DNA from 2 places in the Burkholderia lata genome. Region 1 is predicted to be linked to the other one. Evidence: riboswitches for the same ligand, from Rfam matches in the RefSeq annotation. Region 1 holds a riboswitch; the other holds the start of a gene.
What was found. A riboswitch is a leader RNA that binds a small molecule or an ion and turns the genes downstream of it on or off. The one in region 1 is predicted to bind manganese.
Positions count from the first base shown of each region.

Region 2: it holds a riboswitch for manganese, as region 1 does, so the genes downstream of both, BCEP18194_RS36560 (sodium:calcium antiporter) here and BCEP18194_RS10750 (TMEM165/GDT1 family protein) in region 1, are expected to answer to the same signal.

Region 1 covers NC_007510.1:1,057,446-1,061,826, forward strand. Annotated here, with positions in the region: gene pepN (aminopeptidase N) at 1-653, opposite strand, end outside; gene BCEP18194_RS10745 (DUF4136 domain-containing protein) at 841-1,539, shown strand; gene BCEP18194_RS10750 (TMEM165/GDT1 family protein) at 1,594-2,166, opposite strand; yybP-ykoY riboswitch at 2,261-2,382, opposite strand; gene guaD (guanine deaminase) at 2,540-3,856, opposite strand; gene BCEP18194_RS10760 (hypothetical protein) at 3,853-4,200, opposite strand; gene BCEP18194_RS10765 (adenosine deaminase) at 4,227-4,381, opposite strand, start outside.
Region 2 covers NC_007511.1:3,136,733-3,141,113, forward strand. Annotated here, with positions in the region: gene BCEP18194_RS36550 (heavy metal response regulator transcription factor) at 1-134, shown strand, start outside; gene BCEP18194_RS36555 (heavy metal sensor histidine kinase) at 131-1,549, shown strand; yybP-ykoY riboswitch at 1,706-1,870, shown strand; gene BCEP18194_RS36560 (sodium:calcium antiporter) at 1,955-2,965, shown strand; gene BCEP18194_RS36565 (glutathione S-transferase C-terminal domain-containing protein) at 2,971-3,609, opposite strand; gene BCEP18194_RS36570 (winged helix-turn-helix transcriptional regulator) at 3,746-4,138, shown strand; gene BCEP18194_RS36575 (hypothetical protein) at 4,170-4,381, shown strand, end outside.

The DNA.
Region 1 (4,381 bases):
CACACCTGCAGCAGCTTTTCCTTGCCGGAGCCGGTCGTGATCTTTTCCTCGATCGCGACGAGCTTGCCCGCGACCAGCGCGAACAGGTAGCTCGGCTTGCGGAACGGGTCTTCCCACTTCGCGAAGTGGCGGCCGTCGGGCAGGTCGCCGGAGTCGACGAGGTTGCCGTTCGACAGCAGCACCGGGTACGCGGCCTTGTCGGCGCGCAGCGTCACCGTGTACGACGCCATCACGTCGGGGCGATCGAGGAAGTAGGTGATGCGGCGGAAACCTTCGGCTTCGCACTGCGTGAAGAAGTTGCCGCTCGACACATAGAGGCCGGACAGCGTCGTATTCTGGTCGGGTGCGCATGCGCTTTCGAGCGTCAGCTCGAACGCGTCGGGGACGTTCTCGACGGTCAGCCCGTGTTCGTGTGCACGCACGGCGCCATGCGGCGCGCCGTCCAGGTGTGCGCCGAGGAATTCGAGCGCTTCGCCCATCAGCTCCAGGTGCGGCGCGGGCGCGGCGTCCGGATTGCGGCGCACGCGCATCGTGTTCCTGACGATCGTACGGGCCGGCGCGAGATCGAATTCGAGCGCGACGGAATCGATGAGGAAGGCCGGCGGCGTGTAGTCGGCGCGGCGGATCACGGTGGAAGAGGCGTTGTCGGACATGGTCGTCGAGATCGGTGGAGTGGGGGACGGGCCCGTGGCACGGGCCGGGCGAACCGGGCCATTGTACAAAGGCTGACGGCCGCGTGCCGGGCGAACTTTTTACCGGTTCCGGGAGTCCGCGTATTATCGGCATCCCGTTACGGTTCGCGCGGTGCGACGAACGGGTGACGGATCGAAGAGGATCAACATGAAACGCGAATGGATTCAACGCGGTGCGGGCTGGGCGGCGGTGCTGTGCGTGGCACTGCTGACCGGCTGCACCAGCTACGTGACGACCCAGGTCACGGCCTTTTCCGACTGGAGCGGCAGCGACGCGACACGCACCTATGCGTTCACGCGCACCGATGCGCAGAAGAACAGCATCGAGCAGTCGACCTACGAGCCGATCGTCGCGAACGAACTGTCCACGTATGCGTTCCGGCAGGTGCCGCAGGCGCAGGCGCGGTACCTCGTCGGGCTGACCTATGCGGTCGGCAGCGATCTCGTGACGGTGCCGCAGCCGGTCTATTACGATCCGTGGTTTGCGCCCGGGCCGTACTGGCGGCGCGGGCCGTGGGGCCCGTGGGGGCCCTGGGGGCCGATGCCGGCCGGCTACGTCGCGCAGACGTACCAGGTGTTCGACTACACGCTCGGCATCCGCATCACCGAACGCGCGACGGGCAAGGAGGTGTACAACGTGTCCGCGCGCACGACCGGTGACAACGGCACGCTGCTGTACGCGATGCCGTTCCTCGCGCGCAGCGCGCTCGCCGATTTCCCGCTGTCGAACGGTGCGGTCCGTTCGGTCCGGCTACCGGTCGACAAGCGCGGCGGCCCGGCGGCGCCGGCCGCCAACGAGCGCGCGGTGCCGGCGGCGCCCGCTTCGGGGCCCGCCGCCACGAAGTAACGCAGCGTCAGTCTCGGCGCGGCCGTCCGGCCGCGCCCGCCATTTTCCTCCCCGTCAGACCCCGATGCCCAGCAGCGCCAGCGCGCCGAGCACGACGAACAGCACGGCCGCGATGCCGTGCACGAGCTTCGTCGGCAGGCGGTGCGCGAAGCGGTCGCCCAGCAGGATCGCGGGCACGTTCGCGAGCATCATCCCGAACGTCGTGCCGGCCACGACACCGATGTAGTCCTGGAAGCGCGCGGCCAGCGCGACGGTCGCGATTTGCGTCTTGTCGCCCATTTCCGCGAGAAAGAATGCGACGAGGGTCGCACCGAACACGCCGAGCCGCGAACGGTTCGTATTGGCTTCGTCGTCGTCGAGCTTGTCCGGCACGAGGATCCACAACCCCATCGCGATGAACGAGAATGCGAGCGCCCAGCGCATGATCGACGGCGTGACGAGCACGCCGAGCCATTCGCCGAGCGCGCCGGCGAAACCGTGGTTCACGAGTGTCGCGACGAGCACGCCAAGAATGATCGGCACCGGCTTGCGATAGCGCGCGGCCAGTACGAGGGAAAGCAGTTGGGTCTTGTCGCCGATTTCAGCGAGGGCGACGGCGCCGGTGGAGATCAGGAAGGCTTGGGACACGGATGGGGTTCCACGGGCCGATGTTGTGCGTGCGAGCGACGATCCACCGCGCGCCGGGCCCTGATGCGGCGCGCTGTGAACCATCGGTCTCGCCAGGCCAACGTGGCTGCGTCCGCCATGGCCTGACGGCCAAGTCTGTTGACGGACGCCTCCGTCACGATGCGCGCCGGGAGCGCGGGACATCGAGCGGAGCGGCTACTCCCCAATGAGCGGCGAATTCTAGCACGGCGCGTCGCGCGCGGGAAAGCCGTTGGAGGGCGCTGCGCGTGGCGTCGGGGTGGGATCGGCGGACGGCAATCTCCGGCGGGACGGGAGGCCCGGCAGGCACGGTGGCGGATGCCCGCGCCTGCCGGGAAACGCGCCCGGAACGCTGTTACGCGGCCGCGCGGCGTGCCGCGCCGCGCTCGTGAACGAGTTTGCCGGCCGCATAGGTGCGGTACACCGCGCGGTCGTCGCCGAGCAGTGCGAATGCGAACAGCAGCTCCTCGAGCGAATCCGCGCGCTTCGTGCGGCGCGCGAGCAGCGGCGTGGCCTGCGGATCGAGCACGACGAAGTCGGCCTCGGTGCGCGGCGCGAGCGTGCCGACCGTATCGGTAAGGTCGAGTGCCTGCGCGGCGCCGGCCGTCGCGAGCCAGAACATCCGCGTCGCGGTCAGGTGGTGGCCCGACAGCCGCGCGACCTTGTGCGCCTCGTTCATCGTCTGCAGCATCGAGAACGACGTGCCGCCGCCGACGTCGGTCGCGAGCGTGACGGGCACGTCGTATTCACCGGCCTTGTCGAAATCGAACAGCCCGCTGCCGAGGAAGAAGTTCGAGGTCGGGCAGTGTGCGACGACCGTGCGCGTCTCGGCCATCCGGCGGCGGTCCTCGTCGTCGAGGTGGATGCAGTGGCCGTACACCGCGCGCGGGCGCAGCAGACCGTAGCGGTCGTAGATGTCGAGATAGCTGCGATGGCCGGGGAACAGCTCGGCCACCCATTTCACTTCGTCGACGTTTTCCGCGACGTGGCTCTGCACGAACACGTCCGGATGGCGGCGCGCGAGCTCGCTGCACGCCTCGAGCTGCGCTTCGGTCGACGTCGGCGCGAAGCGCGGCGTGAGCGCGTACATCTGGCGGCCCTTGCCGTGCCAGCGGTCGATCAGCTCGGCGCTGTCGTCGTAACCCGATTGCGCGGTATCGCGCAGGAATTCGGGGCAGTTGCGGTCCATCAGCACCTTGCCCGCGATCATCCGCAGGTCGCGTGCGTCGCTCGACGCGAACAGCGCATCGGCCGACTGCTTGTGCACCGTGCAGTAGACGAGCGCGCTCGTCGTGCCGCAGGCGAGCAGTTCGTCGACGAAGAAGTCGGCGACTTCGCGCGCATGCTCGGGATCGCCGAACTGGCGCTCGGTCGGGAACGTGTACTTGTCCAGCCACGGCAGCAGGCCCGGCGCCGGCGACGCGATCATGTCCGTCTGCGGATAGTGGATGTGCGTGTCGATGAAGCCGGGCACGATCAGCTTGTCGCGCAGGTCGTGGACGATCGTGTCGCGCGCGAGCGTCGCGGCGAGCTGCGCGTACGGGCCGGCCGCGACGACCTTGCCGTCGTCGACGATCAGGAGGCCGTCGGTCTCGTAGTTCGCGGCCTGGCTCGATTGCGCCGGGTCGCCGTTGAAGGTCAGCAGCTGGGAACGAAAAGCGGTTTGCGTCATGACGAATGGTCCTGCATCAAGGTAAGGCGAACAGAAGAAAACGAGCGACGCCGCACGAGGGCAAGGCGGCGCCTGGCGAGCGGGTGCGGCACACTGCGTGCGGCACGACCGGATGCGATAGCGCGGGCGAACGTGGCGGCCGAAGCCGCCAGCGAGTGGTTGCCGGCGGGCCTCGCAGCCGTTGCGCTCGCGACCGATGCGGTGGCGAGCGCAACAGCAAATCGCGACGGCAGGCACGCGCGCGCGACGACGAACAACGCCGTCGCCGTGCGCTCACGCGCGCGGTCGTCCCGGCGCAAGGCCGGGCCGGTGGTCGCGAAGCGGATGCCGTTGCCGTGTTTCATCTGTCAGCGTTCCTCGATGCCGGCCGTCACGCGGCCTGCCAGTACGCGTCGAGGCGCGCGTACAGTGCGTCGCGCTGCGCCGGTTCGATGAACGACGCCTCGAAGCCGTTGCGGATCACCGCATGGACTTCGGCATCCGTGAGTTGCAGCCCTTCGGCCGTCGCGAAGTAGTTTTCGTTGA
Region 2 (4,381 bases), on a different replicon from region 1:
TGAATTTCGACAGCGACACGAACGTCGTCGATGCGGCGATCAAGCGCCTGCGCGCGAAGATCGACAACACCTATGAGAAGAAACTGATCCACACGATCCGCGGCATGGGCTACGTGCTCGAGGATCGTTCGTGACGCGCAGCTCCGGCTCGTATTCGCTGCTGCGGCGCCTGACGCTCGCGTTCGCCGTCGTCGCCGCGCTCGTGTTCGCGCTGACCGGCGCGTACCTGTACCGCTCGCTGTCCGCCGAACTCACGCGGCGCGACGACATCGAGATCTCCGGCAAGCTCAACCAGTTCCTGCAGCTCGCGCACGCGAGCGGATCGATCGCCGCGCTGCGTGCCGATCCTGCCGTGTTTCACGAGGTGCTGCTGTCGCATCCCGGCGTGTATCTCGGCATCTACGATGCGCAGCACCGCCCGATCGTCGAGCATTCCGACGAAGCCGGCAACACGCTCGCATCGGTGATCTCGGCGCCGCATCCGGCCGGCGAAGCCCGCGGGCCGTTCACCTGTTCGCCGCCCGGCATCGGCACGTCGCGTTGCGTGTACGCACGCGCCACGCTGCCGTCCGGCGACGCGATCCAGGTCGCGCTGGCGCGCACGGCGACCGATCGCCAGTCGCTGCTCGAAAGCTATCGCGTCGACATCTGGCTCGCGGCGGCCGTGGGCGCGCTGCTGGTCGGTGCGCTCGGTTACGCGGTCGCTTCGCGTGGCCTGCGCCCGGTCGAGAGCCTCGGCCGGCAGACGTCGCGCATCGAGGCACACAACCTGAACGCGCGGCTCGACGCGCGCGGCGGCCCGGTCGAGCTGCGCGAGCTCGCAACGTCGGTCAACCGGATGCTCGACCGCCTCGAACGCGCGTTCGTGCGGCTGTCGCAATTCTCGTCCGATCTCGCGCACGACATGCGCACGCCGCTCGCCAACGTGATCAGCTCGTCGCAGGTCACGCTGTCGCGCGCGCGCACGACCGAGGAATACGAAGCGCTGATCGATTCAAACATCGAGGAATGCGAGCGGCTGCAGCGGATGATCGAGAACATGCTGTTTCTCGCGCGCACCGACAATGCGCGGCAGCACCTGAAAACCACCGAGCTCGACGCGGGCAGCGAGCTGCGCCGGCTCGCGTCGTATTTCCAGGCACTGGCCGACGAAGCCGGCGTGCGCATCGACGTGCATGGCGAAGCGCCGGTCGTCGCCGATGCGACGCTGTTCCGGCGCGCCGTCAGCAACCTCACGTCGAATGCGCTCGAACATGCGGAAGCCGCGTCGACGATCGAGCTGGCGGTTTCCGCGCAAGGCAGCTACGCGGTCGTCGAAGTCACGAATCGCGGCGCCGCGATTCCACCCGAGCAGGTCGACAAGATCTTCGAACGCTTCTACCGCATCGATTCGTCGCGGCACGGCGCGGCGCGCAACGCGGGGCTCGGGCTCGCGATCGTGAAGTCGATCATGGAGCTGCATCGCGGCAAGGTCGAGGTCGCGAGCCGTGACGGGCGCACGACGTTTGCGCTTTATTTTCCGCGCGGCACGACAGCGCAAGCCGGTTAGCGATTCTCATTCAGGCCACGCACGCAACACCCAGGCCAACGCGTGCCGAATGCCTCCCGATCCGGCATGAGTACCCGCCACGCACGCCCCTTTCCCCATCCGATGAGTGGGTATGCCTGCGCAAGCTTGCCGAAAGCAATCCGCTCGGCTAGACTGCCCTTCGTCTTTGGGGAGTAGCCTGCTTTCCGTCCCTGGAAAGCGAACGCGTCAACACACTCGGCCTGCGGCCGTGGCGCGTTCAGCCTGATCGGCTTGGCGAGACCATGGGCGCATCGCGTCGTTCCTGGTCGGACGTCGTCGGATGCGCCATGGTTCGTCAGCGTCCGACCACGGAGTCCCCATGTTCCCCACCGCCCTCTCCCCGCGTTTCGCCGCCGTCCGCGCGCATGCCTGCGGAGGTGCCGCATGACTTTCATGTTCCTCGAACTGGCGTTCATGCTGATCGTCATCCTCGTCGCCGCCGAAGTCTTCACCAATGCGCTCGAACATCTCGGCGAACGCCTGAAGATTTCCGAAGGCGTAACCGGTTCGCTGTTCGCGGCCGTCGGCACCGCGCTGCCCGAAACGATGGTGCCGCTGCTCGCGCTCGCCGGCGGCACCGCGAACCAGGCCGTGAACGAGGAGATCGGCGTCGGCGCGATTCTCGGCGCGCCGCTGATGCTCGCGACGCTCACCACCTTCCTGATGACGCTCGCGGTGATCCGCTCGCGCGGGCTGCGCGGCACGATCGCGCCTGAACGCACCGGCTTCGTGCGCGACATGAACTACTTCCTCGCCGCGTTCTCGCTGGCCACCGCGGCGATGTTCGTCCCGCATCACAACTGGGCCGTGCGCGCGCTGCTCGCGGCGATGCTGGTCGGCATCTACGTGATGTATGTCGTGATGACGTTCCGGGCGTCGAACCAGCTCGTCGATGCCGGGCACGGCACCGAGGCGCCGCACACGATGTTCCTGTCACGCCTGGGCCTGCCGACCAACCTCGCGACGATCGCGCTGCAACTGCTCATCGGCGTCGCGCTGCTGGTCGGCGGCGCGAAGGGCTTCATTCACGGCGTGGAAGGCGTGTCGCACGTGCTCGGCGTATCGGCGCTGCTGCTGTCGCTGATCATCGTGCCGATCGCAACCGAATTGCCGGAGAAGGTCAACAGCGTGCTGTGGATCCGCCGCAAGAAGGACACGCTCGCGTTCGGCAACATCACCGGCGCGATGGTGTTCCAGGGCACGCTGCTGCCGGCGATCGGCATCATGCTCACGCCCTGGGAGCCGCGCCCCGAAGTGCTGACCGGCGTGATCATCACGCTCGCGGCGGCGGCATGGCTGCGCTTCAATGCACGCGCGCGCGGGCTCGCGATCTGGGCATTGCTGGCGAACGGCGCGGGCTATGCGGGGTACCTGGTCCTGACGCTGGCGCGCTGAGCGCGTCAGGATGCGTTCGGTCGCGAGTCGGCCTGCAGCACCTGCTGCACCGCCGGCCGCGCCCGCACCCGCTCGTACCACGCACGCAGATGCGCATACCCGGTCAGGTCGATATCCGCGTGGTACACCGACCGCAGCCACTCGGCCTTGCCCCAGCCCGTCAGCGCGAACAGGTATGCATCGGCGACCGTGAACGTGTCGCCCGTCAGGAACGCGTTGCCGGCGAGCTGGCGGTCGATCCACGCAAAACGGCTGTCGAGCTTCGCTCTCGCCGGGTCGACGTATTTCCCCGCCTGCACCGCGTACAGCAGCGGAATGAAACCCTTGTGGATTTCCGCCGTGAGAAAGTTCAGCCACTCCATCAGCCGATAACGGCCGAGCGTGCCGTATGCGGGCGCGAGTTCGGCTTGCGGACACCGATCCGCGAGATACTGCGCGATCACCGGCCCTTCGCGCAGCAGCGTGCCGTCGTCGAGTTCGAGCAGCGGTACATAGCCGAGTTCGGTCACATCGTAGTAATTGCGCCCGTCTTCAATGACGTGCTTGCGCGCGTCGACCTGGATGATCTCCGCGTCGATGCCGCCTTCGCGCAGCACGATGCAGATGGCCTGGGAACAGCTTCCGGGAGCGTGATAGAGCTTCATGCGTGTCCTTCGTGGGTTGTCCATGTATCGATTCGCCGCGACGCGGGCGCTAATATCTCGCATCGGCGCAACGCTGAGAAGACGGCAGTCGTTTGTGCCGTAGTCACAAAAAGTTTACCGACCAGGATTCAGCACGATGAAAACGAGTGCGACAGGATGTTCCGTTGAAGAAGCGATGCGCCTGCTCGGCGGCCGCTGGCGGCTGCTGCTGGTGTCGTATCTGCTCGACGGGCCGCGGCGCTTCAGCGACCTGCGGCGCGACATGCCCGGCATCTCGCAACGGATGCTCACGCTCGACCTGCGCGCACTCGAAGACGCCGGGCTCGTATTGCGCACCGTCTATCCGGAAGTGCCGGTACGGGTCGAGTACGATCTGACCGCCGACGGCGACCGGCTGCGGCCCATCGTCGACGTCATGCGGGAATTCGGGCTGTGGCTGAAGGCGCGCGATGCCGATGCGTCGTGCGTCACCGGCGTCGCGCCGGGCGCGGCAGCCGCGAGCGAAACGGCACTCCATTCAACCCGATAACCCCTAATCCCATACGCAGGAACCCACATTCATGGAACTTCACGCCACCATCGGCGCGGCGACGTCCGATCTCGACGACGACGAAAGCTTCGCCAACATCTACTGCCACGACGCCGAGCAGGACTATTGCTTCGCGCTGTCGCGCTTCCCGGACGACTCGCTGATCGAAGTGATGGTGCGCGACCAGATCACCGTGCGCGTCAAGGATCTGTCGGTGCGCCTGACGGACGACACGATCGACGT